Regions from separate parts of the Pseudoalteromonas sp. MTN2-4 genome, predicted to be linked through region 2. Evidence: predicted binding sites of a transcription regulator. Region 2 holds the regulator's gene; the other holds the start of a gene.
What was found. The regulator NrdR, encoded in region 2, represses ribonucleotide reductase genes. The targets are predictions, from matches to a motif close to AAACACNANATNTNGTGTTT.
Positions count from the first base shown of each region.

Region 1: a site for NrdR is predicted at 1,724-1,743, ahead of nrdA (class 1a ribonucleoside-diphosphate reductase subunit alpha). Genes of this name have one in related genera too.

Region 1 is NZ_BTGK01000003.1:341,096-356,953, reverse strand. Features, by position in the region: gene nrdA (class 1a ribonucleoside-diphosphate reductase subunit alpha) at 1-1,657, opposite strand, end outside; gene ACGHEH_RS10460 (HAD family hydrolase) at 2,015-2,659, opposite strand; gene ubiG (bifunctional 2-polyprenyl-6-hydroxyphenol methylase/3-demethylubiquinol 3-O-methyltransferase UbiG) at 2,659-3,369, opposite strand; gene gyrA (DNA gyrase subunit A) at 3,548-6,232, shown strand; gene serC (3-phosphoserine/phosphohydroxythreonine transaminase) at 6,338-7,417, shown strand; gene aroA (3-phosphoshikimate 1-carboxyvinyltransferase) at 7,417-8,697, shown strand; gene cmk ((d)CMP kinase) at 8,851-9,564, shown strand; gene rpsA (30S ribosomal protein S1) at 9,657-11,324, shown strand; gene ihfB (integration host factor subunit beta) at 11,383-11,673, shown strand; gene ACGHEH_RS10420 (lipopolysaccharide assembly protein LapA domain-containing protein) at 11,688-11,954, shown strand; gene ACGHEH_RS10415 (lipopolysaccharide assembly protein LapB) at 11,954-13,090, shown strand; gene pyrF (orotidine-5'-phosphate decarboxylase) at 13,123-13,827, shown strand; gene ACGHEH_RS10405 (S1 RNA-binding domain-containing protein) at 13,889-14,719, opposite strand; gene ACGHEH_RS10400 (DEAD/DEAH box helicase) at 14,716-15,858, opposite strand, start outside.
Region 2 is NZ_BTGK01000001.1:845,196-861,053, reverse strand. Features, by position in the region: gene ACGHEH_RS04070 (AraC family transcriptional regulator N-terminal domain-containing protein) at 1-488, opposite strand, end outside; gene ACGHEH_RS04065 (iron-containing alcohol dehydrogenase) at 655-1,809, shown strand; gene rdgC (recombination-associated protein RdgC) at 1,882-2,793, opposite strand; gene ACGHEH_RS04055 (sensor histidine kinase) at 2,908-4,671, opposite strand; gene ACGHEH_RS04050 (response regulator) at 4,896-5,261, shown strand; gene thrA (bifunctional aspartate kinase/homoserine dehydrogenase I) at 5,572-7,986, shown strand; gene thrB (homoserine kinase) at 7,996-8,934, shown strand; gene thrC (threonine synthase) at 8,938-10,221, shown strand; gene glyA (serine hydroxymethyltransferase) at 10,475-11,731, shown strand; gene nrdR (transcriptional regulator NrdR) at 11,815-12,264, shown strand; gene ribD (bifunctional diaminohydroxyphosphoribosylaminopyrimidine deaminase/5-amino-6-(5-phosphoribosylamino)uracil reductase RibD) at 12,264-13,382, shown strand; gene ACGHEH_RS04015 (riboflavin synthase) at 13,388-14,044, shown strand; gene ribBA (bifunctional 3,4-dihydroxy-2-butanone-4-phosphate synthase/GTP cyclohydrolase II) at 14,068-15,180, shown strand; gene ribE (6,7-dimethyl-8-ribityllumazine synthase) at 15,334-15,798, shown strand; gene nusB (transcription antitermination factor NusB) at 15,810-15,858, shown strand, end outside.

The sequences.
Region 1 (15,858 bases), on a different contig from region 2:
TCATTAGATAGTATTGAATCGCTTCAAATGTGCGGTGTGTTAGGTTATTCGCGCTGCCATCAGAGTATTTAACGCCATTTTTGGCAAGATAATAAGCATAGTTAATTACACCAATACCTAGCGTACGACGACCCATAGTTGCAGTGTGAGCAGCAGGAACTGGGTAGTCTTGGAAATCTAATAGATTATCAAGTGCACGAACAGCAAGTTCAGCTAACTCTTCAAGTTCATCTAGAGATTCAATTGCGCCAAGGTTAAACGCTGATAGCGTACATAGCGCGATTTCACCTTCTGGGTCATTAATGTGTGAAAGCGGCTTTGTTGGCAGCGCAATTTCAAGACATAAGTTAGACTGACGAATAGGTGCAACCTTTGAATCAAACGGACTATGCGTATTACAGTGGTCAACGTTTTGCAAGTAAACACGGCCAGTACTCGCGCGCTCTTGCGCGAACATAGAGAATAACTCAATCGCTTTAATGCGCTTTTTACGAATAGACTCATCTTGCTCGTATTGCGTATATAATCGCTCGAACTCTTCTTGATCTTCAAAAAATGCATCATAAAGGCCCGGCACATCTGACGGGCTGAACAATGTGATGTAGTCGTCTTTGATAAGGCGAGCGTACATTGTTTTGTTGAACTGCACACCGTAATCTAAGTGACGAACACGGTTTTCTTCAACACCACGGTTGTTTTTAAGTACCAGTAGGTTTTCTACTTCTAAATGCCAAAGCGGGTAGAATAGGGTAGCAGCACCACCACGCACACCACCTTGTGAACAACTTTTAACAGCCGTTTGGAAGTGCTTATAAAACGGAATACAACCTGTGTGGTAAGCTTCACCGTTACGAATTGGGCTGCCTAACGCACGAATGCGACCAGCATTTATACCGATACCAGCACGTTGGCTGACATATTTAACAATTGCTGATGAAGTCGCATTGATTGAGTCTAAACTATCACCCGTTTCAATTAATACACAAGAGCTGAATTGACGCGTTGGTGTACGAACACCTGCCATGATAGGTGTCGGTAATGAAATCTTGAATAAAGATACCGCATCATAGAAACGTTTGATGAAATCAAGACGTGTTTCTTTAGGGTAATCTGAGAATAAACTCGCAGCTACAAGAATATATAAGAACTGAGCACTTTCATAGATTTCGCCAGTTACACGGTTTTGTACAAGGTACTTACCTTCTAACTGTTTCACCGCTGCATAGCTAAAGTTTAAGTCACGGCTGTGATCTAAGTAGTTATCAAGCTCATCAATTTCTTGCTCGGTGTAATCGATAAGAAGGTGTTGATCATAACGCTTTTGTTCAACCAGCTTCGTAATGTGGTCATATAAACGTGGTGGTTCAAATTGGCCATATGCTTTTTTCCGCAAATGGAAAATAGCTAGACGTGCAGCAAGATACTGGTAATCCGGAGAGTCTTTATCGATCAAATCGGCAGCAGCTTTAATGATAGTTTCATGTATATCTTCAGTACGGATCCCATCATAAAATTGAATGTGTGACTTTAACTCAACCTGAGAAACTGAAACATTATCTAAGCCTTCTGCAGCCCAGGTAATGACGCGGTGAATTTTATCGAGATCGAGCGGCTCTTTGCGGCCGTTTCTTTTACTGACAGATAACTGTTGGTTCATAGCTGTGCCTGTAATCCTTCGGATTGAATATTTAAAAAATAATTGGCGAAAAAAAGCTCAGGTTTTGACCACTATATATGGTGGTTCTTCTGATTGGGATCACAAGATAGTGGGGTTCAATTTAATTTGCAATAGAAAGGTAAATGCACAAATGTGGATAAGTTTGGGATAAATAAAAAGTGTTAGTAACTATTAACCTTTTGAGGTTTGACGCAAGTAACCTCAGCAGGAAATCAATAAAAATGATGCGATTTTTAAAGAAAATAAAAAAAATTTTAGAGTGTTTTCTTAATGAGCAGCTTGAGGTGATGAAAGAGCCAAAACACTAGATATAGTGTTTTGGCGTAAATATGAGCACTAGATATGGTCAAGCACTAAAAGTGGGTTAGTTAAATTTAGATCTGCTTGCCAACTATACGCGTCTTCAAGACTTGGGATATATCCCCATAAAGCGCAAGCAGAAGTCATCCTTGCCGCTTTTGCTGCTTGAATATCTCGTTGTGCATCACCCACATAAAGACATTCGGATGGATTAATACTTAATTGTTTCGCTGCGTATAATAATGGCTTAGGAGAAGGCTTAGCTTCATCTAGCGTATCTCCACAAACAATAACTTCAATTTCTTTGAGTGCTGAAATTTGCCTAACAAGGGGTAAAGTCAGGAATGTAGGCTTATTAGTCATGATTGCGACTTTTATATCATCTTTATGCAAAGACTGAATTAATTCTGGTACACCATCAAAGCAATCCGTATGTACTGCAATATTGGCTTCATAATAGTCAAGTACATCCTGTCTTAAGCGAGCTACTTCAAACTCATCGAGCCGACTACCAAATCCAACATCTAAGAGCGCTTTTACGCCATCAGAAATAGCAGGGCTATATACATCTCGCGAAACGGCAGCAAGGCCATTTATCTCAAGAACGTGGTTTAAAGCTGCTCCTAAGTCGTCAGTGGTGTCGAGTAGGGTGCCGTCTAAATCGAATATGACAGCATTCATTAATCAAGTTTCTCGAAATGAAGTAAGTAATTCACACTGACATCATCAGTTAAGGTAAATGTTTTATTGATTGGGTTGTAATTGATCCCCGCACTGGCGCGAACTTTAAGGCCTGCTTTTTCAGCCCAGCCAATTAAAACAGAAGGGCGAATAAACTTATCATGCTCATGTGTACCCTCAGGTACCATTTTTAGAATTTTTTCTGCACCGACTATAGCAAGTAAATACGCTTTAATCGTTTTGTTTAAAGTTGAAAAGAATACACTTGCGCCAGGCTTTGCCATTTGTGCAGCAGCTTGGATAATAGATTCAGGGTCAGGAACGTGCTCAAGCATTTCCATGCACGTTACGACATCAAATTGCTCAGTATTGTTTGCTGCAAATTCCTCTGCTGGTACTTTTATATAGTCAACTTTTAAACCCACTTCTAAAGCGTGCAGTTTTGCAACATTGAGTGGCTCTTGGCCTAAGTCTATACCGGTCGCTTTGGCCCCAAGTTTCGCCATGCTTTCAGTTAAAATACCGCCACCACAGCCGATATCGACAACTTGTTTATCAAATAAGCCATTAGATTTGTCATTAATAAAATCGAGACGTAACGGATTAATATTATGAAGGGGTTTAAATTCTCCTTCTGTATCCCACCATCTTTCTGCGATGCTCTCAAATTTCGCAATTTCTTGTGGATCTACATTCTGATGTTCGGTCATAAAAAACTTCCTCGTGAATCTGAGCGCATTTAAATTAGATTATTTCAAAATCACACGGATTTTGCGCCTGTAATAATTATAAATCTGTGTTAGCATGGGCGTTGATATTAATAATAACTTAATCTCTAGGGCACTTGATAGTGTTAATAGAGATAGACTCTGAAGGAAAGTGCAATCAATGACTGATCTCGCCAATGAAATCCTCCCAGTCAATATCGAAGACGAGTTAAAAAATTCATACCTTGACTACGCGATGAGTGTAATCGTAGGTCGTGCATTACCAGACGTACGTGATGGTCTAAAACCTGTTCACCGTCGTGTATTGTTTGCCATGAATGAGCTTCGTAACGACTGGAATAAGCCTTATAAGAAGTCGGCTCGTGTTGTCGGTGATGTTATCGGTAAATACCACCCGCATGGTGACAGTGCTGTATACGACACGATTGTTCGTATGGCTCAGCCTTTCTCTCTACGTTATATGCTGGTTGACGGTCAAGGTAACTTTGGTTCTGTTGACGGTGACTCAGCCGCTGCGATGCGTTATACCGAAGTACGTATGGCGAAAATGTCGCATGAACTACTAGCTGATCTTGAAAAAGAAACAGTTGATTATGTACCAAACTACGATGGTACAGAGCAGATCCCTGATGTATTGCCAACTAAAGTACCTAACTTATTAGTCAATGGTTCTTCAGGTATTGCTGTTGGTATGGCGACCAACATCCCACCTCATAATTTAACTGAGGTGATCAACGGCTGTTTAGCGCTTATTCAAAACCCTGATTTAACGATTGAAGAACTAATCGAATATATCCCAGGTCCAGATTTCCCAACTGCTGCGATTATTAACGGTAAGAAGGGCATCGAACAAGCCTATAAAACGGGTCGTGGTAAGGTATACATTCGTGCGCGTGCTGAAATTGAAGTGGATGATAAAACTGGTCGTGAAACGATCATTGTTCATGAAATTCCTTATCAAGTTAACAAAGCGCGATTAATAGAAAAAATTGCTGAGCTTGTAAAAGATAAGAAAATCGAAGGCATTAGTGCACTTCGTGACGAGTCTGACAAAGACGGTATGCGTATCGTTATTGAAGTTAAGCGTGGTGAAGTGGGTGAAGTTCTATTAAATAACCTTTACGCACAAACACAAATGCAAACTGTATTCGGTATGAATATGGTTGCGCTGGATAATAACCAACCTAAGTGTTTCAACTTAAAAGAAATGCTTGATGCGTTTATTATTCACCGTCGTGAAGTTGTTACTCGTCGTACTGTATTCGATTTACGTAAAGCACGTGATCGAGCGCATACACTTGAAGGTCTAGCAATTGCCCTTGCGAATATCGACCCAATTATTGAGTTAATTCGTAAGTCTCCAACACCATCAGAAGCAAAACAAGCGCTTGTTGCGCGTCCTTGGGAGTTAGGCACAGTAAAAGCTATGCTTGAAAAGGCTGGTGAAGACAATGTTGCACGTCCTGATTGGTTAGCTGCTGAGCTAGGTATTCGCGACGGTCAGTACTATTTATCTGAGCAACAAGCTCAAGCTATTCTTGATTTACGCTTACACAAGCTAACAGGCCTTGAGCACGAGAAGATCCTTGGTGAATATCAAGAGCTATTAGACCTCATTGCAGAACTTCTTTACATCCTTTCTTCACCAGAAAGATTAATGGAAGTTATTCGTGATGAGCTCGTTGAAATCAAAGAGCAATATGGTGATGAGCGTCGTACTGAGATCAGTGCTGCTGCCCACGATATTAGTCTTGAAGATCTGATTAATGAAGAAGATGTAGTTGTAACACTTTCTCACGAAGGCTATGTAAAGTATCAGCCATTATCTGATTACGAAGCGCAGCGCCGTGGTGGTAAAGGTAAAGCAGCAACTAAGATGAAAGATGAAGACTTCATCGAACGTCTGTTAGTTGCAAATACACACGATACCATTTTGTGTTTCTCAACAGCTGGTAGAATGTACTGGTTGAAAGTTTACCAGTTACCACTCGCATCACGTCAGGCACGCGGTAAACCAATCGTTAACTTGTTACCATTAGAAGCGCATGAACGTATCACGACTATTTTACCGGTTCGTGAATATGAAGATGACAAGTATGTATTGATGGCAACGGCAAACGGTACTGTTAAAAAGACTCCTTTAACAGCGTATAGCCGTCAACGTGCAAGCGGTATTATTGCAATTAACCTTAACGAAGGTGATAACCTGATCGGTGCTGATATCACAGATGGTAGCAACGACATCATGCTATTCACAGATCATGGTAAGGTAGTGCGATTTAACGAAAAGCTTCGTGATTCAGAAACAGGTGAAGTTAAGATAGATCCTGAGACTGGCGAAGAAATGCTTGCTTTACGTCCTATGGGCCGCACAGCAACCGGTGTTCGCGGTATTAAGATGCCTGAGGGTGTTAAAGTTGTATCGTTGATCGTACCTAAGAATGATGGTGCAATCTTGACCGTTACTGAGAATGGTTATGGTAAACGTACACCATTAGAAGACTACCCAGCGAAGAGCCGTGCAACACAAGGTGTTGTATCAATTAAGGTATCGGAGCGTAATGGTAACGTAGTCGGTGCGGTGCAAGTTGAAGATAACCATGAAATCATGATTATCTCAAACCGCGGCACGCTTGTACGTACCCGTGTTAACGAAGTTTCTACTGTCGGTCGTAACACACAAGGTGTTATTTTGATAAGAACTATTGACGAAGAACAAGTAGTTGGTTTACAACGTATCGAGGAAATCGAAGTTGATGAATTACCTGAAGACGGTTCTGAAGCAGTAGTGCAAGATAACCCTGAAGGTACACAAGAGAGTAGTGAAGATACTCCAAGTGAATAAATCTTAAAAAGCGGCTTCGGCCGCTTTTTTTAACTCTAAAAAGCGTGAAGTTATTTATAACGATAACTCAATGCGTTCACAAATATACAGTTTAGGAATGAGGAAATGACGGTATATAACTTTTGTGCTGGTCCGGCAATGTTGCCACCAGAAGTAATGAAAAAAGCACAACAAGAATTTTTAAATTGGCAGAACCTAGGTGTATCTGTCATGGAAGTGAGCCACAGAGCTCAGCCTTACCTAGAAATGGTAAAAGAGTGCGAAGCAAGCCTTCGTCGTTTAATGAACATTTCACATGAGTTTGAAGTTTTATTTATGCATGGCGGTGGCCGTGGCCAATTTGCTGCAGTGCCTTTAAACCTTCACCTAGATGATGCACCTGGTGTGTATGTTGAGAATGGTATTTGGTCTAGTGGCGCGACGACAGAAGGCGCTAAGTTCACCGAAGTAGAAGGCATTAATATTCGTACAGATGTTGATGGTCAATTCGATATTCAGCCTGTTGCACAGTGGAAGTTACCTGAAAAAGCGTCGTTTATTCATTATTGTCCTAACGAAACAATCGATGGTATTGAGATATACGATGTGCCTAAGCACGATGCACCCATCGTGGCAGATATGTCTTCAATGATCTTGTCACGTGAAATCAATGTAGATGATTTTGATTTGATTTATGCGGGTGCTCAGAAAAATATCGGCCCTTCAGGCTTATGTATTGTTATCGTGCGTAAAACCTTGTTAGAGCGAGAAGGCTTACCTCGTCCAGCTATCCTTGATTATGCGATTGAAGCAAAACAAGGCAGTATGTATAACACGCCGCCAACTTTTGCATGGTATTTAGCAAATGAAGTATTTCAATACCTAGAGTCAATCGGTGGTGTTAAAGCAATGGAAGCGCACAATAAGAAGAAAGCAGCGATCCTATATGACTATATTGATAGCTCAGACTTCTATTCTAATAAAGTTGCTAAACATTGTCGCTCACTTATGAATGTCCCATTTTGGCTTAAAGATGACACTTTAAACGATAAGTTTTTATCTGAAGCCGAAGCCGCAGGGTTACTTGCACTTGAAGGTCATAGATTTGTTGGTGGTATGCGTGCAAGTATTTATAACGCTATGCCAGTAGAAGGTATAGAAGCTTTAGTCGCGTTTATGGATAAATTTGCACAGGAAAATAGTTAATGGAACAACTTACCTTAAAGCCAATTAAAAAGGTAAGTGGTTCAGTTACCTTACCTGGCTCAAAAAGCCTATCGAACCGAATCTTGCTGCTCGCAGCACTTGCTGATGGTGTGACGCAAGTCACTAACTTACTTGATAGTGATGACATAAGACACATGCTAAAAGCGCTTGGTCAGTTAGGTGCTAAAGTCGAACTTAACGAAGACAAGACCATCGCAACTGTTTATGGTGTTTCAGGCAAATTTGAAACGCCAGATGAACCGCTCTTTTTAGGTAATGCTGGTACTGCATATCGTCCTTTGACAGCTGTTTTAGCTGCTATTGAAGGAAATTATGAGCTTATTGGCGAGCCTAGAATGGAAGAGCGCCCGATAGGTCATTTAGTTGATGCATTAGATTCTATTGATGCAGATATCACTTACCTTAAAAATAAAGATTATCCACCATTAAAAATCCTTGGTAAAAAGCTAGCAGGCGGACATGTAGAAATTGATGGCAGTATTTCAAGTCAGTTTTTGACAGCGATATTAATGGCTGCCCCTTTATTAGGTGGTGATTTAAATATCTCTATAAAAGGTGAACTAGTTTCGAAACCCTATATCGATATTACAATAGGTGTGATGGCAAAATTTGGTGTGCATGTAGAAAATGACAATTACCAGTATTTTGTTGTTAAAGCAGGTCAAAACTATCAGTCACCAAAGAGCATTATGGTAGAAGGAGATGCATCATCTGCGTCTTACTTTATTGCTGCTGCAGCCATCAATGGTGGTGAAATAGAAATTAATGGCGTCGGCAAGGCAAGTGTGCAGGGTGATATTGGTTTTGCAAAAGTCATGGAGCAAGTTGGCGCTGAGATCGATTGGTATGATGAAAAACTGGTCGTTCGTAAAGGTGAGTTAAATGGCATCGATATTAATGCCAACGCAATTCCTGATGCTGCTATGACATTAGCGACAGTGGCACTTTTTGCTAAAGGCAAAACGGCTATTAGAGACATATACAACTGGCGTGTAAAGGAAACAGATCGACTACATGCTATGGCAACTGAATTAAAAAAATTAGGTGCTCAAGTTGTTGAAGGTAATGACTTTATTGAAGTTACACCACCTGAAACATTGAATTTAGTTGATATTGATACTTATGATGATCACAGAATTGCCATGTGTTTTTCAATGGTCGCAGTGGGCGGCCAAGAAGTGATCATTAATGATCCAAAATGTACGGCGAAAACCTTCCCAACATACTTCGATGTACTTGCATCTTTGAGTACTCATTAATCTCCAAGATCTTGAAAATGCAGGGTTATAACATTATAGCCCTGTACCTCAATTATATTATTTAACAAAAAGTTACAGCTAAAACAGGATCTATTCATAAAACATGATGTATAATGCCGCGGAATTTTTTGGTGAGCATTTCAGGAGGTTTAAATGCAGGCTGTAATGCCAGTTATCACCGTTGACGGTCCAAGTGGTTCAGGTAAAGGAACTGTTTGTCGTTTATTAGCTGAAAAATTGAATTGGGAGGTGCTAGATAGTGGGGCGATTTATCGTGTTTTAGCACTTGCTGCAATTCATCACCACATAGAATTAGACAACGAAGAAGCATTAGTGCCTCTTGCTGCTAATCTTGATGTGCAATTTCCAATCGACCGTGAAACTAAATCATGTAAAGTGATCTTAGAAGGCGAAGACGTTAGTTTAACGATCCGAAATGAAGAAGTGGGCGCTGCTGCATCAAAAGTTGCTGCTTTACCACGAGTTCGTGAAGCTTTGTTGCGTCGCCAGCGTGCATTTAGAACCGAAGCAGGTTTAATTGCAGATGGTCGTGATATGGGCACAGTTGTATTTCCAAATGCAGAAGTTAAGATTTACCTTACAGCAAGCGCAGAAGAGCGTGCTCAACGTCGTTTCGACGAGTTGAATGGTCGTGGGTTAAATGTTACACTAAGTGGTCTCCTTGCTGATATTCAAGCGAGAGATGACAGAGATATGAATCGTAAAGTAGCGCCGCTAGTGCCTGCTGAAGATGCCATTGTAATTGACACGACAACATTAAACGCTGAACAAGTGTTTAATGAAGTTCAAAACATTCTTGAACAAGCCGTCATTAATGGTAAGTTAAAACAATCTCTTATAGCATAGATTTTTAATGTACTGACAGGAAGTTGGTGCTTGTTAAACTACCCCATGCGGCATGGTTGCCAATTGGATTATTAAATATTTAGAGACGTATAATGTCAGAAAATTTTGCGCAGTTATTTGAAGAAAGCCTAAAGGGTTTTGAAGCAGAACAAGGTTCAATCGTTAAAGGTACTGTTATCTCAATCGAGAACAACATCGTTCTTGTTGACGCTGGCCTTAAATCTGAAAGTGCAATCCCTGCTGAGCAATTCAAAAATGCTGCTGGTGAACTAGAAGTTGCTGTTGGTGATGAAGTAGACGTAGCACTAGATGCTATCGAAGATGGTTTCGGTGAAACTATCCTTTCTCGTGAGAAAGCTAAGCGTCACGAAGCTTGGATCCGTCTTGAGAAAGCATGTGAAGAGCAAGAGACTGTTACTGGTATCATCAACGGTAAAGTTAAAGGCGGTTTCACTGTTGAAGTTGATTCAATCCGTGCATTCCTACCTGGTTCACTTGTTGATGTTCGTCCAGTACGTGACACAACTCACCTTGAAGGCAAAGAGTTAGAGTTCAAAGTAATCAAGCTTGACCAGAAGCGTAACAACGTTGTTGTTTCTCGTCGTGCAGTTATCGAATCTGAAAACTCACAAGAGCGTGATGAACTTCTTGCTAACCTTGTTGAAGGTCAAGAAGTTAAAGGTATCGTTAAGAACCTTACTGACTACGGTGCATTCGTAGACCTAGGTGGTGTTGATGGTCTTCTACACATCACTGACATGGCTTGGAAGCGCGTTAAGCACCCAAGTGAAATCGTTAACGTTGGTGACGAAATCGCGGTTAAAGTACTTAAGTTCGACAAAGAGAAGACGCGTGTTTCTCTAGGTCTTAAGCAGCTTGGCGAAGATCCATGGGCAGCTATCGCTGGTCGTTACCCTGAAGGTGCTAAGCTTTCAGGTCGTGTAACTAACCTAACTGACTACGGTTGTTTCGTTGAAATCGAAGAAGGTGTTGAAGGTCTAGTTCACGTTTCAGAAATGGATTGGACTAACAAAAACATCCATCCTTCAAAAGTTGTTTCACTAGGTGACACTGTTGAAGTTATGGTTCTTGAAATTGACGAAGAGCGTCGTCGTATTTCTCTTGGTCTTAAGCAGTGTATTGCTAACCCATGGCAAGAATTTGCTCGCCTACAGAACAAAGGTGATCAAGTTACTGGTAAGATCAAGTCAATCACTGACTTCGGTATCTTCATCGGTCTTGAAGGTGGTATCGACGGTCTTGTACACCTATCTGACATCTCTTGGAACACTCCAGGTGAAGAAGCGGTACGTGAGTACAAGAAAGGCGATGAAATCACTGCAATCGTACTTCAAGTTGACCCAGAGCGTGAGCGTATCTCACTAGGCGTTAAGCAAATTGAAGCAGATCCTTTCAATAACTACCTAGACGCAAACAAAAAAGGTGCTATTGTTAAAGGTAAAGTGACTGAAGTTGACGCGAAAGGTGCAACTGTTGAGCTTATCGAAGGTGTTGAAGGTTACATCCGTGTAGCTGACATCGCTCAAGAGCGTGTTGAAGATGCAACAACTGCTGTTTCTGCAGGCGACGAAATCGAAGCTAAATTCGTAGGTGTTGATCGTAAGAACCGTACTATCAGCCTATCAGTTAAAGCTATGTTCGAAGCTGAAGAGAAAGAAGTTCTTGAGAAGCTGAAGAAAGAAGAGCCAGCATTCGAAAATGCAATGGCTGCAGCTTTCAAAAACGCTCAGAAAGACTAATTTCGAGTACAGATAGAAAGGGCACTTTTGCCCTTTCTTTTTATTTTGAGGAAAAATTATGACAAAGTCAGAATTGATAGAACAGTTAGCTGAACAACATATTCATATTCCAGTTAAGGACGTTGAAAATGCCGTTAAAGAGATTCTTGAACAAATGGCAGGGTCATTAGCAGAATCTGAACGAATTGAAATTCGTGGATTTGGTAGTTTTTCACTACATTACCGTGCCCCTCGTACAGGTCGTAACCCAAAAACTGGTGAAACAGTTGAATTAGATGGTAAACACGTCCCACACTTTAAGCCTGGTAAAGAGCTTAGAGACAGAGTAAACGCAAGTATTGCTGGTTAAGGGTAGGGTAGCAGTTGGTAAAGATCGCCAAAAAAGGATTGTTGTTAGTTCTAATAGTTTTAGCTTTTGTAATAGGTTCACAAAACCCTGCAGAAGTACAAGTAAACTATATATTAGCGAGTAGCACTTTACCTCTTGCCACTATTCTCGCAATCACATTTATTATTGGGTTGTTGATTGGTTGTTTAATCGGCACTGCTTCAGTTTCTAAACTAAAATGGCAGAATTACCGTTTAAATAGAAAAGATAAAGTAAACGCTGATCAGATAAATACTCAATAATGATAGAACTGCTGTTTTTACTTCTTCCTGTTGCTGCTGCTTACGGTTATGTAATGGGCAAGAATAGTGCTAAGAATCAAGCTCATGAATACAGCAGAAAAATAACGTCCGAATATAGTAAAGGGCTAAAATTCTTACTAGACCGTGAAGAAGATCAGGGTCTTGAACACCTTATTCAATTGCTTGAAGTCTCTGCTGACTCTGTCGAGCATTACCTTACTTTAGCCAGTTTATTTCGCAAACGAGGCGAAATAGATAGAGCAATCAAAATTCATGAACTCCTCATTAATCAGCCTAATTTAGATGAACGCATCATGTCTGATTGTAGACTTGAGCTTGCGCAAGATTACATAATGGCTGGCTTATTAGACAGTGCTGAAGAGCATTTAATTATTCTGGTTAAGTCTAATAACACCCAAGCACTAGAACCAATTATTAATTTATATTCACAAATGAGCGAATGGCAAAAAGGTGTGAATATGTTTGAAGCTCACAGTGACTTATTTAGTAAAAGAAGTCATTGTGCTGCAATCGCAAACTTCTATTGTGAAACCGCATTATCTAATCAAACTCCTAAATTAATGGAAAAGACGTTTGCACTAAACCATAAAACAATTCGCCCTATGTATGAACTCGGTTTAGATGCTTATAACAATAAAGATTATGTGAAGAGTATATATTATTGGCGAAAACTCATTTGCAGCTTTTCTGATACAGCGCCAATTTATATGGAACAACTTGAGCATAGCTATAATGCACTTAATTTACAGTCCCAGTTTTATGAACTGATCAGCGAATTATTGCCTAAGGGCGGTATGCTGATAAAAATAAAACATTGCCAATCTTTATTAGAATTAAATAAAGCAAATGAAGCGATAGAATTTCTAACTGATAGTTTAAAACGTGAGCCATCAATTAGAGGTTTTAGTTACTTATTAAAACTGCTGAGTAGTAAAAACCACAAACTACAAGATGTATTAAATGAGATAGATCATTTAGTTACATCCTACATAAATACTAAACCAGAGTATCAGTGTCGTCACTGTGGTTTTACAAGCCATAAATTATATTGGCTTTGCCCTTCTTGTAAGCACTGGGAGACCATACGACCAAATAAAGGCGTTGATGGTTTTTAAGGCTTACTTAACTTTATTCGATTAGGATTATTATGTCTCAACACGATTCTAAAAAAGTATTAATTGCGCTTGATTATGATAATGAACAAGCAGCATTAGACTTTGTTAAGCAACTTTCTCCTCAAACGTGTCGCCTTAAAGTCGGTAAAGAAATGTTCACCTATTTCGGTCCTCAGTTCGTTAAACAGTTAGTTGACTTAGGCTTTGATGTCTTCTTAGACCTAAAATTCCATGATATTCCTAATACAGTTGCTAAAGCTGTAACTGCCGCTGCTGAGCTAGGTGTGTGGATGGTTAACGTGCATGCAAGTGGTGGTCTAGAAATGATGCAAAAAGCAAAAGAAGCTTTAGCACAATATGAAAATGGCCCATTACTTATTGCTGTAACTGTTCTAACAAGCATGGATCAGGCGCAGTTATCACGTTTAGGTGTTGATAAAACGCCACAAGAGCAAGTTTTGTATCTTGCCAAGCTTGCACAAGAAGCTGGCCTTGATGGTGTCGTATGCTCAGCTCAAGAAGCTGAAAGCTTAAAAACTGAATTGGGTGCTGACTTCAAATTAGTGACTCCAGGTATTCGTCCTGTTGGCGCAGATGTTGGTGACCAAAAGCGCATTATGACGCCAAAGAAAGCGGTCGAAGCGGGAAGTGATTATTTAGTAATAGGTAGACCAATTACTAAATCTGAAGATCCTGTTAAAGCGTTAGAAGCCATTAATTTGGAAATTAACGCTTAACCTGAAAGTTAAACGTGATGAAAAATAAAGGCAGTGTAAGCTGCCTTTATATTATTCTGAGTTATTTCAATGTAATTGACTTAGCTTCGATATCAATTAAGCCTTGTTTAAACAAGCCTCCAATGGCTTTTTTAAAGTTTGCTTTACTTGAGCCAAAACGTTTCTTAATTTCTTCAGGATCAGATTTATCGCCAAGAGGAATAAAGCCCTCTGAGTTTTTAAGTTCTGACAAAATCTGCTCACCAAGATCTTTAAATTTTTGAACGCCTTGCTTTTCAAGTACGACATCTATTTTGCCATCTTCTCGAACTTGTTTGATAAAGCCTTTTAATTTTTGCCCTATAAACAGTCTTTTGAAAACGGTATTAAAAAACACCACGCCTGTATGGCTGTCATTAATGATAACCTTAAAGCCAATATCCGTTTTAGAAGCGACGATTAAATCGACTTCTTCGTTTGGTTTATATGACGGTGTTGCTTTGTCTAAAAACTTTTTTAAGTTACTCGATGCACAAATACGTTTACTTGCATTATCTAAATATAACTTAACAAGATAACTATAGCCTTCACGCATTTTTGGCTTTTGTTCATTGTAAGGGGATAAAATATCTTTATCGATACCAATATCTAAGAAAGCACCTATCTTATTTATTTCTTTAACACGTAATAAAGCGAAATCGCCAACTTGGGCAATCACATCTTTAGTCGTAGCAGTTGGGTGGCCTAAATTATCTTGGTAGATGAAAACCTGAACGCTATCACCTTCTTCTAAGTACTCAGGTACTTCAGATTTCTTTAGAAATACTTCACCTAGTTGACCGCCGTCTAAATAAGCCCCTTCAGCGCAAAGCTCAGTGATTTGTAAATGTTGTTTTGTACCTAACATAATTATTCCTGTGTTGGCTTTGGCTTACGTCTTAATGGTGCTGCACCATCTACATCAAATGGCGCAGGGATAGGTTTTTTATTTTTCTTAATCGGTTTTTTATATGGTTTTTTCTTAATCTTTTTTACAGTATCTTTTGATTTAAGGTTAACTTTTTTTGCAGGTTTTGGTGGTCTAAGGCCTTTAAATTTACCTTCTAACCCTTCAATGACTTTAAAATCAGGTATTTCGTGTAAATATGACTTAATGGCTAGGTAACTCTTCCAATCTTTAGGACCTACGAATGATACTGCAACACCTTTAAAGCCTGCACGCCCGGTACGACCGATCCGGTGCACATATTCCTCGGCTTGTTTAGGGAGATCGAAATTAATAACGTGTGTCACGCTTAACAAGTCAAGACCCCGTGACGCAACGTCTGTGGTCACTAATACTTTAAATAAGCCGCGACTAAAAGAATCCATAATATCTAAGCGTTTAGCTTGGGTTAAATCACCTGCAAGACCTACTGCAGAGATATCCATTTCTTTAAGTAGTTCACTAATGCGCTGAGTGTCGTTTCTTGTGGCTGTAAAAATGATGCATTGACCAACAGATTCATCAGTCACTAAATGTTTGAGAAGTGCTTCTTTGTGATCAAGATGATCAGCAAAATATAGCGCTTGCTCAATGTCGTCGTGTTTCTGTTGGGCATCACTCAAAATGATGCGTTTTGGTGCTTTTAAGAGCTGACGAGATGTAACTTCAACTTGTGCATGATCTAAAGTCGCTGAAAATAGCAATGTTTGTCTTAGACGATGATCAGCAGATTGGTTGATTAAGTTTAATTGTTCTTCGAAACCTAAATCTAACATGCGATCTGCTTCATCGAAAATAAGCAGTTCTAAACCATTTAATTGTACTGTGTTTTGAGAAAGATGATCGGCTAAGCGGCCAGGGGTAGCTATAACAATGTGTGGATTCTTACGAAGTGCTTTAACTTGGTCGTTAAAGTTCTCACCGCCAAGGATTTTCACTAAAGAAATATTAGTGCTTGCAATTAACAGTCGGCATTGATTAAAAACTTGTGTCGCGAGTTCACGTGTAGGTGCAATGATAAGCGCTCTTGGATCGCGCTTACTTAGTGCTTTTTGTTTCATTATTCT
Region 2 (15,858 bases):
TCTCGAACCAAGCCTTTACCAATAATGTCAGATTGTAACTTTGAGCCTAAACAGTCAACTAATCGAGTGAGCGTGCAAGATAAAGCATCTGTATTTTCACTGACAAATAAGCCCTTTGCATTGCTAATTTTATCGCTGCTATTTAGCTTACCATGTTCATCAAAGACCCTTACTAACTCCCCAAGTACAGACATGTCAAAGTCGATGATTAATGACAATAAAGGATTGTTTTTTGTAAGTTGTGTTTCACACTCTGCAGGTAAAGGCACGGTGAGTACCAAATAATTATCTGGGTTATAGGTATAAATTTGCTCATCGAAAAAGACCCGTTTTTGCCCTTGAAGAACGAAAATAATGCCTTGGCTGTAACACAGTGGGGTTCTTTGTGCGCTTTCACTGCTTTTATAGATACCAACGCCGTTAATAAATGTCTGGTTGTAGCCTTCAGAGGGCGCTAATAGTTCGAGTTGTTTAATGAGTGATTGCATTGTTCGTCACCAAATTATGTCATGAAGTAAGTATATCAAGGGTAGAAGCGTTTTTGAGTTATTTTCTTATGAGTGAGAGTTTTAGGCATGAAATTGATGGTTTAAGTCATTTTAATAAAGCTGTGAGTTGCTATTCTGTACTTAACAAAACACATAGGGTTACATTATGCAAAACTTTGATTTTTACAATCCGACTCGAATCGTATTTGGTCAAGATAGACTAGGTGAACTAGATAAACTTATACCAGTATCGGCAAAAGTACTGGTTTTATACGGTGGAGGTAGCGTTAGGCGCTTTGGCACCCTAGAAAAAGTGATTAGCAATTTAGGTGATCGTGAAGTAATAGAGTTTGGTGGTATTGAGCCAAATCCACAATTTGAGACTTTAATGAAAGCCGTAAAAGTGGTGAAAGAGAACGACATCGACTTTTTACTGGCTGTTGGTGGTGGCTCAGTGATGGATGGTACAAAATTCATCGCCTTAGCAGCGAGTGCTGATAAAGATCATCATACATTATTGTTCCACGGCTTTAACCCTGTGCCAGTTGAAAAAGCGGTGCCACTAGGTTGTATTGCAACACTGCCTGCGACGGGCTCTGAAATGAATGCGTTTTCTGTGGTGACATACAACGAGCAAAAATACCCAATTACGTCGCCACTAGTGTATCCACAGTTCTCAGTGTTAGACCCTGACTTTACTTTCTCTTTACCAAAAGAGCAGGTGGCGAATGGCGTAGCAGATGCGTTTGTGCACGTAGTTGAGCAATACCTAACTCAGCCTGTCGGTGCAAAAGTGCAAGACAGATTCTCTGAGGGGATTCTAAAAACCTTAATTGAAGATGGCCCGGTTACTTATCAAAGTGATGATTTAGCGGCTCGTAAGAACTTTATGTGGTCAGCTACATCTGCTCTGAATGGCATTATCGGTGTTGGTGTACCACAAGATTGGTCAACTCACATGATTGGTCATGAGCTGACTGCGATGTTCGGTATTGCGCACGGTCGTACACTGGCGATTGTTCTTCCTAGCTTATTAAGAGCACGCAAAGTACAAAAGCATGACAAGCTAGTACAGTTTGCTGAGCGTGTATGGGACATCACCGACGGCACTGAAGACGAGAAAGTTAATCTGGCGATAGATAAGACAGAAGCGTTCTTTAACTCGTTAGAAATTGTGACTGCACTGTCTCACTATGGTATCGATGATGAAGGCATTGATACGGTAGTAGCTAATATGGAAAAAATGGGCTTAACACAACTAAGCGAAACCGGTGATCTAACGTTAGATATCGTTAAAGAGATACTGTTAGCTGCAAAGTAAATTTATCTTATAAAAAAGGAGCCGTTTGGCTCCTTTCTCGTTTAAGTATTCACTCTGTACTTTGAATAAAAGTTAAGCTAAATCTTCTTTATCGCCTAAGCCAGCTGTGAGTTCTTCAAGTAGCTCTTTAATTTCTTCTGTAATTAAGATGAAATCGGCATCTAACTTAATGGCCATATCTTCTTTTGGAATATCGGCATTTTGCTCTTTTAGTGCATCGGCATAGCTTAAGCGTTTTAATGTACCGTCATTTTGTAAAATAAACTTCACACGTTCACGCCAATCAAGTGCAAGTTTAGTAACACGCTTACCATTTTCTAAGTGAGTTTTGATCTCGTCGCTGGCTAAATCATGCTGCTTTAATTTAACTTGCGCACCGTTATCGTCAGGCTCTTGCAGTTCTGCATCTGAGCCAATTGCAAAGCCATCAGGGGCATTAAAGTGAGTTAACCAGTCAGTTAAGAACACATCTAAATCATAGTTAGCAAACGCAGGTACTACAGGCAGTGTGCCTAATGACTTTCTAAGTAGTGCGAGTAACTCTTCGGCTTTATTAAAGCTTGCACTGTTTACAATAACCCAGCCATTTACTTGATCAATAAAAGCAAATTGTAGGCTCGATTTTTTAAACGCTTGAGGAAGCAATGTGCTTAAGATGTTCTCTTTAAGCTCATCTTTTTCTTTTTTCTTAACAGGGCGGTTTTCTTCACGCTCAATTAATTCTATTTTTTCAGCTAACATGTCATTGATAACTGAAGCAGGCAGCACTTTCTCTTCACGTTTTGCACATACTAAAATGCTTTTTTCAGAGAAGTGCGATAAAGTCTGCCCATGTTTAGCAAATGCTTTAGTCCAGCCAAAGGTATTCATTTCTTGACTACCACAAGGGCGGAATACGTCTTGTTCTAAGGCTTTTTCAAAGTCTTCTTGATTATATGAAACGTCTTGTTTAAATCTGTAACAGATCAGGTTGCTGAACCACATATTGTTATTATCCACTGATTTTAATGTTGGCTATGATAGCAATATTTATTTTGCTTGGGGGATAAAATTAAGCCCCGAATAATCAGGGCTTAAAACAGTTAAAAAAGTTGTATTCTAATCGAACATATTGGACGGCTGCTGCAGTGTTTTCGGGAATCTGATCATATAGCTCAATCCTTTGGCTTCTTCGCTACTCACCTCAATTTCACCGTTTAAGGTTTGTTTCACCAAGTTTAAGGTGATGTGTGTACCTAAGCCACTGCCACCTTGGTCACGTTTAGTGGTAAAGAAAGGGTCGAACAACTTTTCAAGTTGAGTTTGACTGACACCTCGGCCATTGTCTTTGTAATGAATGATCACATCGTCGTTATCATTTTTAATTTCAATATTAATCTCGCCCTGATCAACACCTTCAAAACCATGAATGAGTGAGTTCATAATCAGGTTGGTGAAAATCTGACTAATTGCACCTGCAGGTAAATTCAACTGTAGGTCTTCAGGACATTCAACATTAATAGCATGCTTGGTTTTCTTTAATTTGGGATGTAAAGAGCGAATAACCTCAGCAAGATATTGCTTTAAATTGATATTACGCACAGCCTCACTGGCTTGGTCTACTGCAATCTGCTTGAAGCTCGCGACTAGTTCAGAGGCTCTATCTAAGTTTGTGGTCAGTAAACTGGTACTTTGCTTAGCGTCGTTAATAAACTCTTCGAGTGCTTTTGGAGAAAGCGTTTTGTCTTTATAAGCGGCTTCAATTTGTTCTAATCGCTCTTGCAAAAATGAAGTTGCTGTAACACCGATACCAACAGGTGTGTTGATATCGTGTGTTATACCCGCGACTAAACCACCAAGAGCAGCCATTTTTTCAGAGCCAACAAGACGCTCTTGGGCCATGTTTAATTCATCTAAGTAACGCTCAAGCTCTTTTTGTTTGGTCAGCAACTCTTGCTCAGTTTGACGACGTAGGTCGATTTCTTCTGTGAGCGTAAGTTTTTGTTTTTCTAACTCATACTTTTGCTGCTGTAGATCCATCATAGCTTGGCTGAGGTTTGATGTCTTACGAGCAACTTCTTGTTCTAGCTGTAAATTATGCTGATCTAACTTTTCATTACTAATCAAAAGTTCTTTTTGCGTGTCATCGAGTTGATTTCGATAGTCACTAACTTTGTCTATTAATTTATTGAATGCTTCTTCCATGACTTTCAACTCATTGCGCTCAGTTGTACCAATGTCAATGCGCTGGCCGTCAAGGTCATCGTTTAATTCAAATGCTTCAATCTGTTCGGTTAAATCAGTGAGTGGTTCAGTCAGTAATTTTCTAAACGCGATTAAGAATAAAATTATTAAGAAAGTGGTTTTAACGACAGCATTACCAAGCAAGAAGTAAATCGATAACATAATGCGACTAAGCACAACTTCTCGGCTTGAAAAGAGTGTGACATCACCAACCTGTGTGGCTCGTCCAGAAAACTCAAAAATTAATGGAAAAGTATAACCAAACAATCCAGAAGGGGTATCTTCAATGATGGCTTCTTCCTGAACGAGTTGTTGGCTATATAATTCATGGATATCTAGAGAGCGCCCCAGTTGAGAGATAATCTCACCACTGTCGTCACGAACTATAATGCCTTCAATCATAGGGATTGCTAACAGGCCTTCTGCGGTGGTAACAGTTTGCTTGGTGTTTAATTCCCAAATAGCACGCGTTAAACTACGGCTAAAGGTCTTTTGCAACATGGTTAGCTCGTTCTGAATATAGTTTTTAGTATTTATATACTCAGTAACAACCTGACCACATGTGACAAGGAAAGTTAACAAAAAGTAAACCGATAGCACATTCGTAAGTAGCTTTTTTGATAGGCTTTTTTGCAGCATGAATGAAGCTAGGCTCCCTGATTTTGTTTAAGGCGATACGTCTGTAGTTAAACTTAGCTAATAAAGGCGTAAAAATAAATATTTATCTGGCATTATTGTTTACAATGCCATTGTTTGGTTAGATATTATATCGAACTTACTTAGTGCTTTAAGATGAATATGTTATAAGACATCTTTAATAGGGTGCTAGTGTTAGGTTAATTTCGAGTGAATGAGTTTAAAATATGAGCTATACTATTTTGGTTTGTGATGATTCTGTGGTTGCCCGAAAACAAGTGGTTCGCTGCTTGTCATCAGCGTTTGATGCAATAATCTTGCAAGCAAAAAATGGCGTTGAAGCATTAGAAGTTTTAAATAATCACCAGGTTGATTTACTTTGCCTTGATTTAACCATGCCAGAATTAGATGGTGTAGGCGTATTACAAGCTGTGAAGTCTCAAGTTATCGAAACTTTTGTTGTGGTTATATCTGCTGATATTCAACCAGAAATGAAAGCGCGAGTAGAGCAACTCGGTGCAATTTCGTTTATTGAAAAGCCCGTTAAGTCTGATGTTTTATTAGACGTTTTGCATACATATGGCCTCAGATAGCTCTGTCTTTTAGGCTAGCTTTTTTACTTCCTAGTTTTCTCTATTTAACTTATAAAAGTTATACTAAGGTCTAATTTTTCCTTTCTTTAAATCAAACTTGAGTTTTTTGCATAATAATTTCATAAAAAGACGGTTGCATGGTGTCTGATTTTCGGGCAGTCTAATAATTATGAAAACAATGAATTCAATTACGACCATTATTACAACCACCATCCTAACTGGATAGTGGCATAGGTCGTTGTGCATTAGAAAAAGGCCTGTGTTCACTAAGAACACAGGCCTTTTTTCGTTTTTGGAATGAGGAAAAATTATGCGAGTTTTAAAATTTGGCGGCTCTTCGCTCGCCGACTTTGATTGTCTCAAGCGGGTCAAGCAATTGATCGAGTCTCAAGCTGGCGAACAAGCTTTGATTGTTCTTTCAGCCCCTGGTGGCATGACAGACCAACTTGTTGAGTTAGCCAAGCTTGCTGAGCAAGGTGCTGATTACAGTGCTCAGTGGCAGGCTTTGCTAAATCGCGCAGACAGTTTGAAGCGTGAAGTCGAGCAGTTAGACTCTGTTCTCGCTCATTGGCCAAGCTTTACTGAGCTAAGTGATAAGCTAGCTGGAGTTAAATTACTCAAGCACTGCCCTGAGCAAGTTAATGCCTTCGTGATCAGTTTTGGAGAGCGAGTGAGTGTTGCACTTATGGTTGCTTTACTAGGTCAAAGAGCTGTTTATCTAGAGGCGACGCAATGTATTGAGACTCAGGGCGGGTATCTTGATGCAGAGGTCAACCTAGTCGCGAGTGAACAGCGTTTTGCTGAAGTTTTAAAATCGCAACCAGCCGACTTTTATATTATGCCAGGTTTTACTGGGGTAAATAACCAAGGCGAACTAACAACTCTAGGCCGCAACGGCTCAGATTATTCTGCTGCAGTAGCTGCAACTTGTTTAAAAGCCGAAGTCTGTCAAATTTGGACAGACGTAGATGGCGTTTATAATGCCGATCCACGCTTTATCAAAAAAGCCAGCAAGGTAGACAGCCTATCTTATAAAGAAGCGATGGAGCTGTCATATTTTGGTGCAAAAGTCCTTCACCCAAAAACAATTTTACCGTGTGCGAAAGTTGGTGTGCCATGTGAAATTAAAAATACCCACAATCCTGATGTGCCAGGTTCTGTGATCTCAAATGAATGCCAGAGCGACGAAACTGTCAAAGCCATTTCTTCATTAGAGAATTTGGCGATGTTGACGGTGTCTGGCCCCGGCATGAAAGGCAAAGTCGGTATGGCAGCGCGCGTTTTTAGTGCGCTTGCCAATGATAATGTTTCTATTGTTTTGATCACGCAGTCATCGTGCGAGTTCAGCATTAGTTTCTGTGTGCATGAAGAAGATTTAAATTTAGCTTTAAGTGCCCTAGAGCAAGCATTTGAACTTGAGTCGCAAGCTGGATTAATTGAACCTGTACAAGTGCAACGTGAACTTGCCATCGTGACTTTGGTAGGTGATAACATGAAAGCACATAAAGGACTTGCTGCTAAGTTCTTTGATTCACTGGCACAAGCACAAGTTAATATAGTTGCCATTGCTCAAGACTCCACTGAAAGTGCGATCTCAGCTGTGGTTGATGGTGCACTGTGCAATGATGCGGTAAAAGTCTGTCACGAAAACTTCTTCACTCATGTACCTTCAATTGATGTGTTTTTATTAGGCTGTGGCTTAGTCGGCCAAGAATTGGTTAAGCAGCTTGAAAAACAACAAGATTGGCTAGCAAAGCGTAATGTAAAGCTTAATCTTTATGGTGTGGCAAATTCACGCAAGCTTCTACTGGATGCAAACGGCATCGCATTTGATGCATGGCAAGCTCAGCTAGAACAACAAACATCAGGTTTCGAATTGGCTAAGGTAGAGCAGTTTGTCAGAGAAAATCATCTTATTAACCCTGTGCTGGTGGATTGCAGCTCGTCACAACAACTAGCAGATCAATACTATGACTTTTTAGATGCGGGCTTTCATGTGGTTGCTGCAAACAAAAAAGCCAATACGGGCAGTTTTGACTACTACCAGTCTTTGAAAAGTGCTGCGCAAAAACGTCAGCGCAAATTCTTATATGAAACAAACGTAGGTGCAGGTCTGCCTGTACTTGATAACTTGCAGCTACTTTTTGGTGCCGGAGATGAGTTATTGTCATTTAACGGTATTCTTTCTGGTTCACTCTCATACATGTTCGGTGTACTTGAAGATGGCTTAAGTTTGTCAGAAGCGACAGCAAAGGCGAAAGCGAATGGTTTTACAGAACCCGATCCGCGAGATGATTTATCAGGAACGGATGTTGCGCGTAAGCTTTTGATCATCGCTCGTGAATCAGGCCTTGAATTAGAGCTGTCTGATATTGAAGTTGAAGCGGTTGTTCCTGAGTCATTTGCGCCAGGTACAAGTGTTGATGAGTTTATGGCTAAGCTACCTGAACTTGATGCGCAATTTGCTGACAAAATTCAAAGTGCCGCAAGTGAAGGTAAGGTGTTGCGCTATGTCGGCAGCATCGAAAACGGTAAATGCAAAGTGGGTATAGATGCGGTTGATAAACAGCATGCACTTTATGATATCCGTGATGGTGAAAATGCTTTGGCAATTTTGAGCCAGTACTATCAACCACGCCCATTTGTTATTCGCGGATATGGTGCGGGTGCGGAAGTGACATCGGCGGGTGTATTTGCAGATATCTTAAAAACACAGTCGCGTTAAGGAGTCGTTATGATTAGTTTTTATGCACCAGCGTCTATCGGCAACTTTTGTGTTGGTTTTGATTCACTAGGCGCTGCACTTGCGCCAATAAGTGGTGAATTACTTGGTGATGTGGTAAATGTTAAAGCTGCAGAGCAAGACTCGTTTGTTTGTTCTGGCCCTTATGCCGATAAATTACCGGGTGAGGCCCATGAAAACTTGGCCTATCAGTGCTTAGTCCATTTTCGTGAACATGTGGCACCAAGTATGCCGTCGGTTTATCTCGAGCTTGAAAAGCGTTTACCAATTGGTTCAGGTCTCGGTTCGAGTGCTTGCTCTGTGGTAGCGACTTTTGCTGCTTTGAATGAGTTTGCGCAAACAAATTTAAGTCAAATTGAGCTGATTGAATTAATGGCCGATTTTGAAGCGAAAGTCAGTGGCGCTCGCCATTATGACAACATCACGCCTTGTTTTTTAGGTGGTTTGCAATTGACCGCTGATCTTGTGCCTAGCAAAGCTTTGTCTGTGCCTGTTGATTCTGATTGGTACTATGTCGCAGCTTACCCAGGTTTTGCATTGAATACAGCAAAAGCACGTGCAGTACTGCCAGAACAAAGAAACAGCTCAGAAGCCATTGAATTTGCGCAGCGTTTATCGAGCTTTTGCCTTCTTATGCAAACAGAGCAATTCGATTTAGCGCTCTCTCTGATGAAAGATGAAATGGCAGAGCCGTATCGAAACGCTTTAATCGCTGGGTTTGCACAAGCTAAAACAGCGCTACCTGAACTTGGCGCTGAGCTGGTAAGTATTTCAGGTGCAGGTCCCACACTCTTTACGATTTGTAAAACAAAACAAGCGGCAGAGCAGTGTCAAGCTTGGTTAAACGAACACTATATAGACGAACACGGCTTTAGCCATATTTGTAAGCTAGACCAACAAGGCACGCGTGCCATTTCACAAGGAGAATAATCAATGCAACTTGTAAACTTAAAAGATGCCACGCAGCAAGTGTCTTTCACAACAGCTGTTAAAACAGGTCTTGGTCGTAACCAAGGGGTATTTTTTCCAGAGCAATTAAGTAAATTAGAAAATATCGATGCGCTGCTTGAAAAACCATTTGTAGAAAGAAGTGCGGAAGTATTGAGCCACTTAATTGGTGATGAGCTACCAAAAGATACGTTAGCCGAGATGATTGCACGTGCTTTTAACTTTCCAGCACCGCTTAAGCAAATTGGTGACAAACAATACTGTCTAGAATTGTTCCATGGCCCAACCTTGGCATTTAAAGATTTTGGCGGACGTTTTATGGCCGAATGTATTGGTTTATTTAATCAAGGTGAGCGTGTCACAATTTTAACTGCGACTAGTGGTGACACAGGTGCAGCGGTAGCACATGCTTTCTATAACAAGCCAAATGTTGATGTAGTTATACTTTATCCAGAAGGTAAGATCTCGCTCGCTCAACAAAAGCTCTTCACGACGTTAGGTGGAAATATTCATTGTTACGCAGTTGAAGGCAGCTTCGATGATTGCCAAGCTTTGGTTAAGCAGGCGTTTTTAGATGATGAAATGAAAGAAAAGCTGGGCTTAAATTCTGCCAACTCTATCAATATCAGCCGTCTAGTTGCGCAAGTATGTTATTACTTTGAAGCCATTGCGCAATTACCTGCAGAGCAAAGAGGTAAAGTGCATGTTTCTGTACCAAGTGGTAATTTTGGTAATGTGTGTGCAGCTATGATAGCTGCAGCCCTGGGGTTACCTATTGCAAACTTGTCTGCAACCACCAATCAAAATGACACTGTACCACGTTACATGGCATCAGGTGAGTGGTCGCCAAATGCCACATTAGAGTCGTTATCAAATGCAATGGATGTGAGCAAACCTAATAACTGGCCTCGCGTTGAAACAATGCTAGAACGTGGTGATTTCGATAAACATGAGTTTTATTCAAGAAGCGTCTCAGAAAGTCGCACGCAAGTGGTAATGAAAGAGATTGCTGCAACGGGTTACGTGATGGAGCCGCATACCGCCATTGCACTTGAAGGTCTGACTTTAGATAAAGCGGAGGATGCTGTGGGGATCTGTTTGGCTACGGCGCACCCTGCAAAGTTTAAATCTTCAGTAGAAGAGGTGCTTGAGCAAGAGATTGCAATGCCTAGCGTGTTACAAGATGCCTTAGATAAAAAGTGTTTAGCTGAGCCAATGCAAGCCGATTATACACAATTGAAAGCGGCTGTTTTTGCTAAATTACTGTAATTATTAATCGCTAAGGGTGAGCCTTTGTAGACTTAAAAAGTTGACCAAACTCACCCTATATAAATAACGCTTATTTATTCCCTTCTTATTTATTTGTTTTTTTTATGTTTAAATAAAAAAATATCATTACATAAACACTGTGAAATAAATTCAATCCCTGTTTAAATATGCTCAAGCCGAAATTATAGGCATCGGACGCATAACTGCGTACAATACAGCTTTTACTACCCTAAACGTGTACCTAGGAGACCCCATGTTAGAACGTAACATGAACATTGCAGATTTTGACCCTGAATTAGCAAATGCGATTGCACTTGAAACGACTCGTCAAGAAGAGCACATCGAGCTTATCGCTTCTGAAAACTACTGTAGCCCACGTGTTTTAGAAGCTCAGGGTTCTCAATTAACTAACAAATATGCTGAAGGTTACCCAGGTAAGCGTTACTACGGTGGTTGTGAACACGTTGATGTTGTTGAGCAACTGGCTATTGACCGAGCTAACGAGCTTTTTGGCTCTACTTATGCAAACGTACAACCACACGCGGGTTCACAAGCAAACGCGGCAGTATTCCAAGCGCTTCTTCAGCCACACGACACTGTATTAGGTATGAGCCTTGCACATGGTGGTCACTTAACACACGGTTCTCACGTAAACTTCTCTGGTAAAACGTATAACGCTATCCAGTACGGCCTTAACGAAGAAACTGGTGAGATCGATTACGCACAGGTTGAAGCATTAGCACTTGAGCACAAGCCAAAAATGATCATCGGTGGTTTCTCAGCATACTCAGGTATCGTTGATTGGGCTAAATTCCGTGAAATCGCTGACAAAGTAGGTGCTTACCTATTAGTTGATATGGCACATGTTGCAGGTCTTGTTGCTGCTGGAGTTTACCCAAGCCCAGTACCTCACGCACACGTTGTAACGACTACGACGCACAAAACGCTAGCGGGTCCTCGCGGTGGTCTTATCATCTCAGCTTGTGATGACGAAGAAATCTACAAGAAACTAAACAGCGCAGTTTTCCCTGGCGGTCAAGGTGGTCCTCTATGTCACGTTATCGCTGGTAAAGCGGTTGCTTTCAAAGAAGCATTACAGCCAGAGTTCAAAACTTACCAAGAACAAGTTGTTAAGAATGCACAGGCAATGGTTGCTGTTCTTCAAGAGCGTGGCTATAAAGTTGTTTCTGGTAAAACAGACAACCACTTATTCTTATTAGACCTAATCGACAAAGACATCACAGGTAAAGATGCTGATGCGGCACTTGGTCGTGCAAACATCACTGTGAACAAGAACTCAGTACCAAACGACCCACGTTCACCGTTTGTAACGTCTGGTCTTCGTATTGGTTCTCCAGCTATCACGCGTCGTGGTTTTAAAGAAGCTGAATCAGCAGAGCTTGCAGGTTGGATCTGTGACGTACTAGACAACATCAACGATGAGTCAGTACAAGCAGAAGTGAAAGAGAAAGTAAAAGCTATCTGCGCTAAATTACCAGTTTACGCGTAATTTCGCTCACAAAATCAAAGAATTTTGTTATGATAAAGGCCGCATTTGCGGCCTTTTTTATATTTTTTCACAAGTGATTATCTATGCATTGTCCATTTTGCACCGCTAAAGAAACAAAAGTCATTGATTCCCGTTTAGTCGGCTCAGGCCATCAAGTCCGTCGCCGCAGAGAATGTGTGTTATGTCATGAGCGCTTTACGACGTTTGAAGGTGCTGAATTAGTCATGCCGCGGGTAATTAAACAAGATGGTTCTCGAGAGCCATTTAATGAAGACAAATTACTAAATGGTCTGCACCGCGCGTTAGAGAAACGCCCAGTGAGCACTGAGCAAATTGAAGAAGTTGTGCATCAGATTAAATCACAAATTCGCGCTACGGGTGAACGTGAAGTGTCAAGCCATATGATAGGTGAATGCATTATGGAAGCGTTGAAAAAGCTCGATAAAGTGGCCTATGTCCGCTTTGCCTCCGTATACCGCTCATTTGAAGATATCAGAGAGTTTGGCGAGGAAATTGCGAGGCTTGGAGATTGATGTTTAGCGAGCAAGATAAAGAATTTATGCAGCAGGCCATCGCACTTGCTGCTAAAGGCCGTTTTACTACCTCACCTAACCCTAATGTAGGTTGTGTGATAGTAAAAGACGGCGATATAGTTGGTCAGGGTTACCACCAAAAAGCGGGTCAAGGTCATGCTGAAGTACACGCATTAAAGATGGCTGGATGCAAGGCTAAAGGCGCTACCGCTTATGTTACCTTGGAGCCATGTAGCCATTATGGTAGAACACCGCCTTGCGCAAAAGGTCTAATCGACGCTGGCGTCAGCCGCGTTGTTGCTGCCATGGTTGACCCTAACCCAGAAGTCGCAGGTCGCGGCCTGCGCATGTTAGAAGAGGCAGGCATTGAAACCGCTTCTGGTTTGTACGAACAGGCTGCAAGAGATTTAAATCCTGGTTTTCTAACTCGAATGGAAACGAGTTTACCCTATATAAGTTGTAAATTGGCTGCGAGCCTAGATGGCAAAACAGCATTAAAAAATGGTGAAAGTAAGTGGATCACCTCAAGTGCAGCCCGTCAAGATGTGCAGTTTTTACGTGCTGAGCACTGCGCTGTGTTATCGGGTGCTAATACTGTACTGTTTGATGATGCTAAATTGAATGTACGACTTTCAGCAGAGCAGCTTGAGCTTGCTGAAGGGTTGTCAGTTCGCCAACCTACTCGAGTCATTATCGATTCCCAAAACCGTTTGTCTCCAGACTTAGCATTATTTTCAATCAATAGTCCTATTATAATTTTAAGAACAAAAGCAGATACAGCACACCGGTGGCCAGAACATGTCACAGAGCTGGTGGTTGGTTCCATAAATGGTAAGGTTGATATCAAAAAAGCGTTAAAGCAATTAACTGCGCATGGTATCAACAGTGTATTCGTTGAAGCTGGTGCGACGCTTGCGGGTAAGTTTCACGAATTAAATCTTATCGATAATTATATTCTTTATTTAGCACCTAAAATCATGGGTCAAGACGCGCGAGGTTTATTTAACGTGCCAGAGTTGAAGAAGATGTCAGATGTACAGAGCCTACAATGGCACGATATTAAGCAAGTTGGCGATGATATTCGTTTGACAGCACGCAAAGTAGCGCAAAAAGGTTAAGTTTTATGTTTACAGGCATCATTGAAGCAACCGGTAAGTTGACTGAGTTGACACAAAATCAAGGCGACCTAACGGTTCGTGTAAGTAGCCCAAATTTAGATATGGGCGATGTACAGTTAGGCGATAGCATTGCTACAAATGGCGTGTGTTTAACGGTTGTTGAAAAATTTTCTGATGGTTTTCGTGCCGATGTTTCAAATGAGACCTTGAAATTGACGCAATTTGCTCAATATAAGCTAGGGCAAACAGTTAATTTAGAAAAAGCATTACAACCTATTTCGCGTTTAGGTGGTCATTTAGTCTCAGGTCACATTGATGGCATTGCGACAGTTGTGGCGATTACACCTAATGCCCGCGCAACAGAATATTGGTTAGAAGCGCCCAGTGAGCTGATGAAATATATCCCATACAAAGGCTCAGTAGCCATTGATGGTATCAGCTTAACTGTAAATGAAATTAAAGATTGTCAGTTTAAGCTGACAATTGTGCCGCATACAGCACAAGAGACAACCATTGCTGAATTTAAAGTGGGCAGTAAAATTAACTTAGAAGTGGATCAAATTGCACGTTATTTGGAACGCTTAGTACTTGGAGCTCAAGAGCCTGCACAAAGCTCTACTCTCACAATGAACTTATTGGCAAACGCAGGCTTTATTAAGTAGCGAATTAATTAAACAGGTAAATTATGAACTTGAACAGCGCACAAGAGATCATCGAAGACATTAAAGCCGGTAAAATGGTTATCTTGATGGATGATGAAGACCGAGAAAATGAAGGTGACTTAATCATCGCAGCCGAGCATATTTCAGCGGACGCCATAAACTTCATGGCAACCCACGGCCGTGGTTTAATTTGTTTAACTATGACTCAAGAACGTTGTCAGCAAATTGATTTACCGTTAATGGTGAGAAATAACGGCGCGCAATTCTCAACTAACTTCACAATGTCTATCGAGGCGGCAAAAGGCGTCACTACTGGTATTTCTGCCGCTGATCGTGCTCGTACAGTACAGGCAGCAGTGGCTAAAGGTGCAGTGCCAACAGACATCGTGCAGCCAGGTCATATTTTCCCAATTATGGCACAACCTGGTGGGGTATTAACTCGTGCTGGTCATACAGAAGCAGGCTGTGATTTAGCACGTTTAGCAGGTTTAGAACCCGCTTCAGTCATTGTTGAAATCTTAAACCCAGACGGTACTATGGCTCGCCGCCCTCAGTTAGAAGTGTTTGCTAAAGAGCATGGTTTAAAAATTGGTACTATCGCCGACTTAATTGAATACCGTAACTTAAACGAAACGACCATAGAAAAAGTTGCGCAGTGTAAATTGCCAACTGAGTATGGTGAATTCGATCTAGTTACTTACAAAGACACCATTGATAACCAGCTTCATTATGCTTTACTCAAAGGTGAAGTTTCAGAAAGTGATGCAACGCTAGTGCGTGTTCACTTACAAAGCACCTTTAATGATGTCTTACTATCTGACAGAGGCGCTGATCGAAGCTGGAGCTTACATGGTGCGATGAAGCACATCAGCGAAAATAACGGTGTGCTAGTTATTTTAGGTAAACAGGAACAAACTGAAGACATCGAGCACATGGTAAAAGCATTTGCTGCGCAAGATGCGGGCGAAACTGTGAATCAGCGCAAGTTCCAAGGTACATCTCGTACTGTTGGTGTTGGCTCGCAGATCTTAGCTGATTTAGGCATTCAAAAAATGCGCCTAATGAGTATGCCGAAAAAATATCATGCACTTTCAGGTTTCCACCTAGAAGTCGTTGAATACGTAGAGCCTAAATAATTGAATGAAAAAGCCCGTTGATGACAGCGGGTTTTGTTATTTGGGGTTAACCAAAACTGTGCTATTATGCGCGCCAATTTGGCAATTGCTTATTGCGTACTCGGCGCACTTTGATTGCAAAGTACGAAACATTAAGAAGATTAGGACCATCTAATGAAGATTATTGAAGGTAACAAATACGCTCCTGGCAAAAAATTTGCTATTGTTATTTCACGTTTTAATGATTTTATCGGTAGCAGCTTACTTGAAGGTGCTGTTGACGAGCTAAAGCGTGTTGGTGGTGTTAAAGAAGAAGACATCACTGTGGTATATGTACCAGGTGCGGTTGAGTTACCATTAGCAGCTAAGCGTTTAGCGATGAAAAAAGAGCACGATGCAATCATTGCATTAGGCGTTATCATCCGTGGTGGTACACCACATTTCGACCTAGTTGCTAACGAGTCAAACAAAGGACTTGCAAGCGTTTCATTAGACTATGATATTCCGGTAGCATTTGGTGTATTAACCACGGAAAGCATTGAGCAAGCCATTGAACGTGCGGGCACTAAAATGGGCAACAAAGGCGGCGAAGCAGCCCTTGGTGCACTAGAAATGGTGAACGTGCTAGAGCAAATTTAAGAGGATCCTCAGTGAAACCAGCAGCAAGACGTAAAGCACGTATATTAGCGCTTCAAGCCG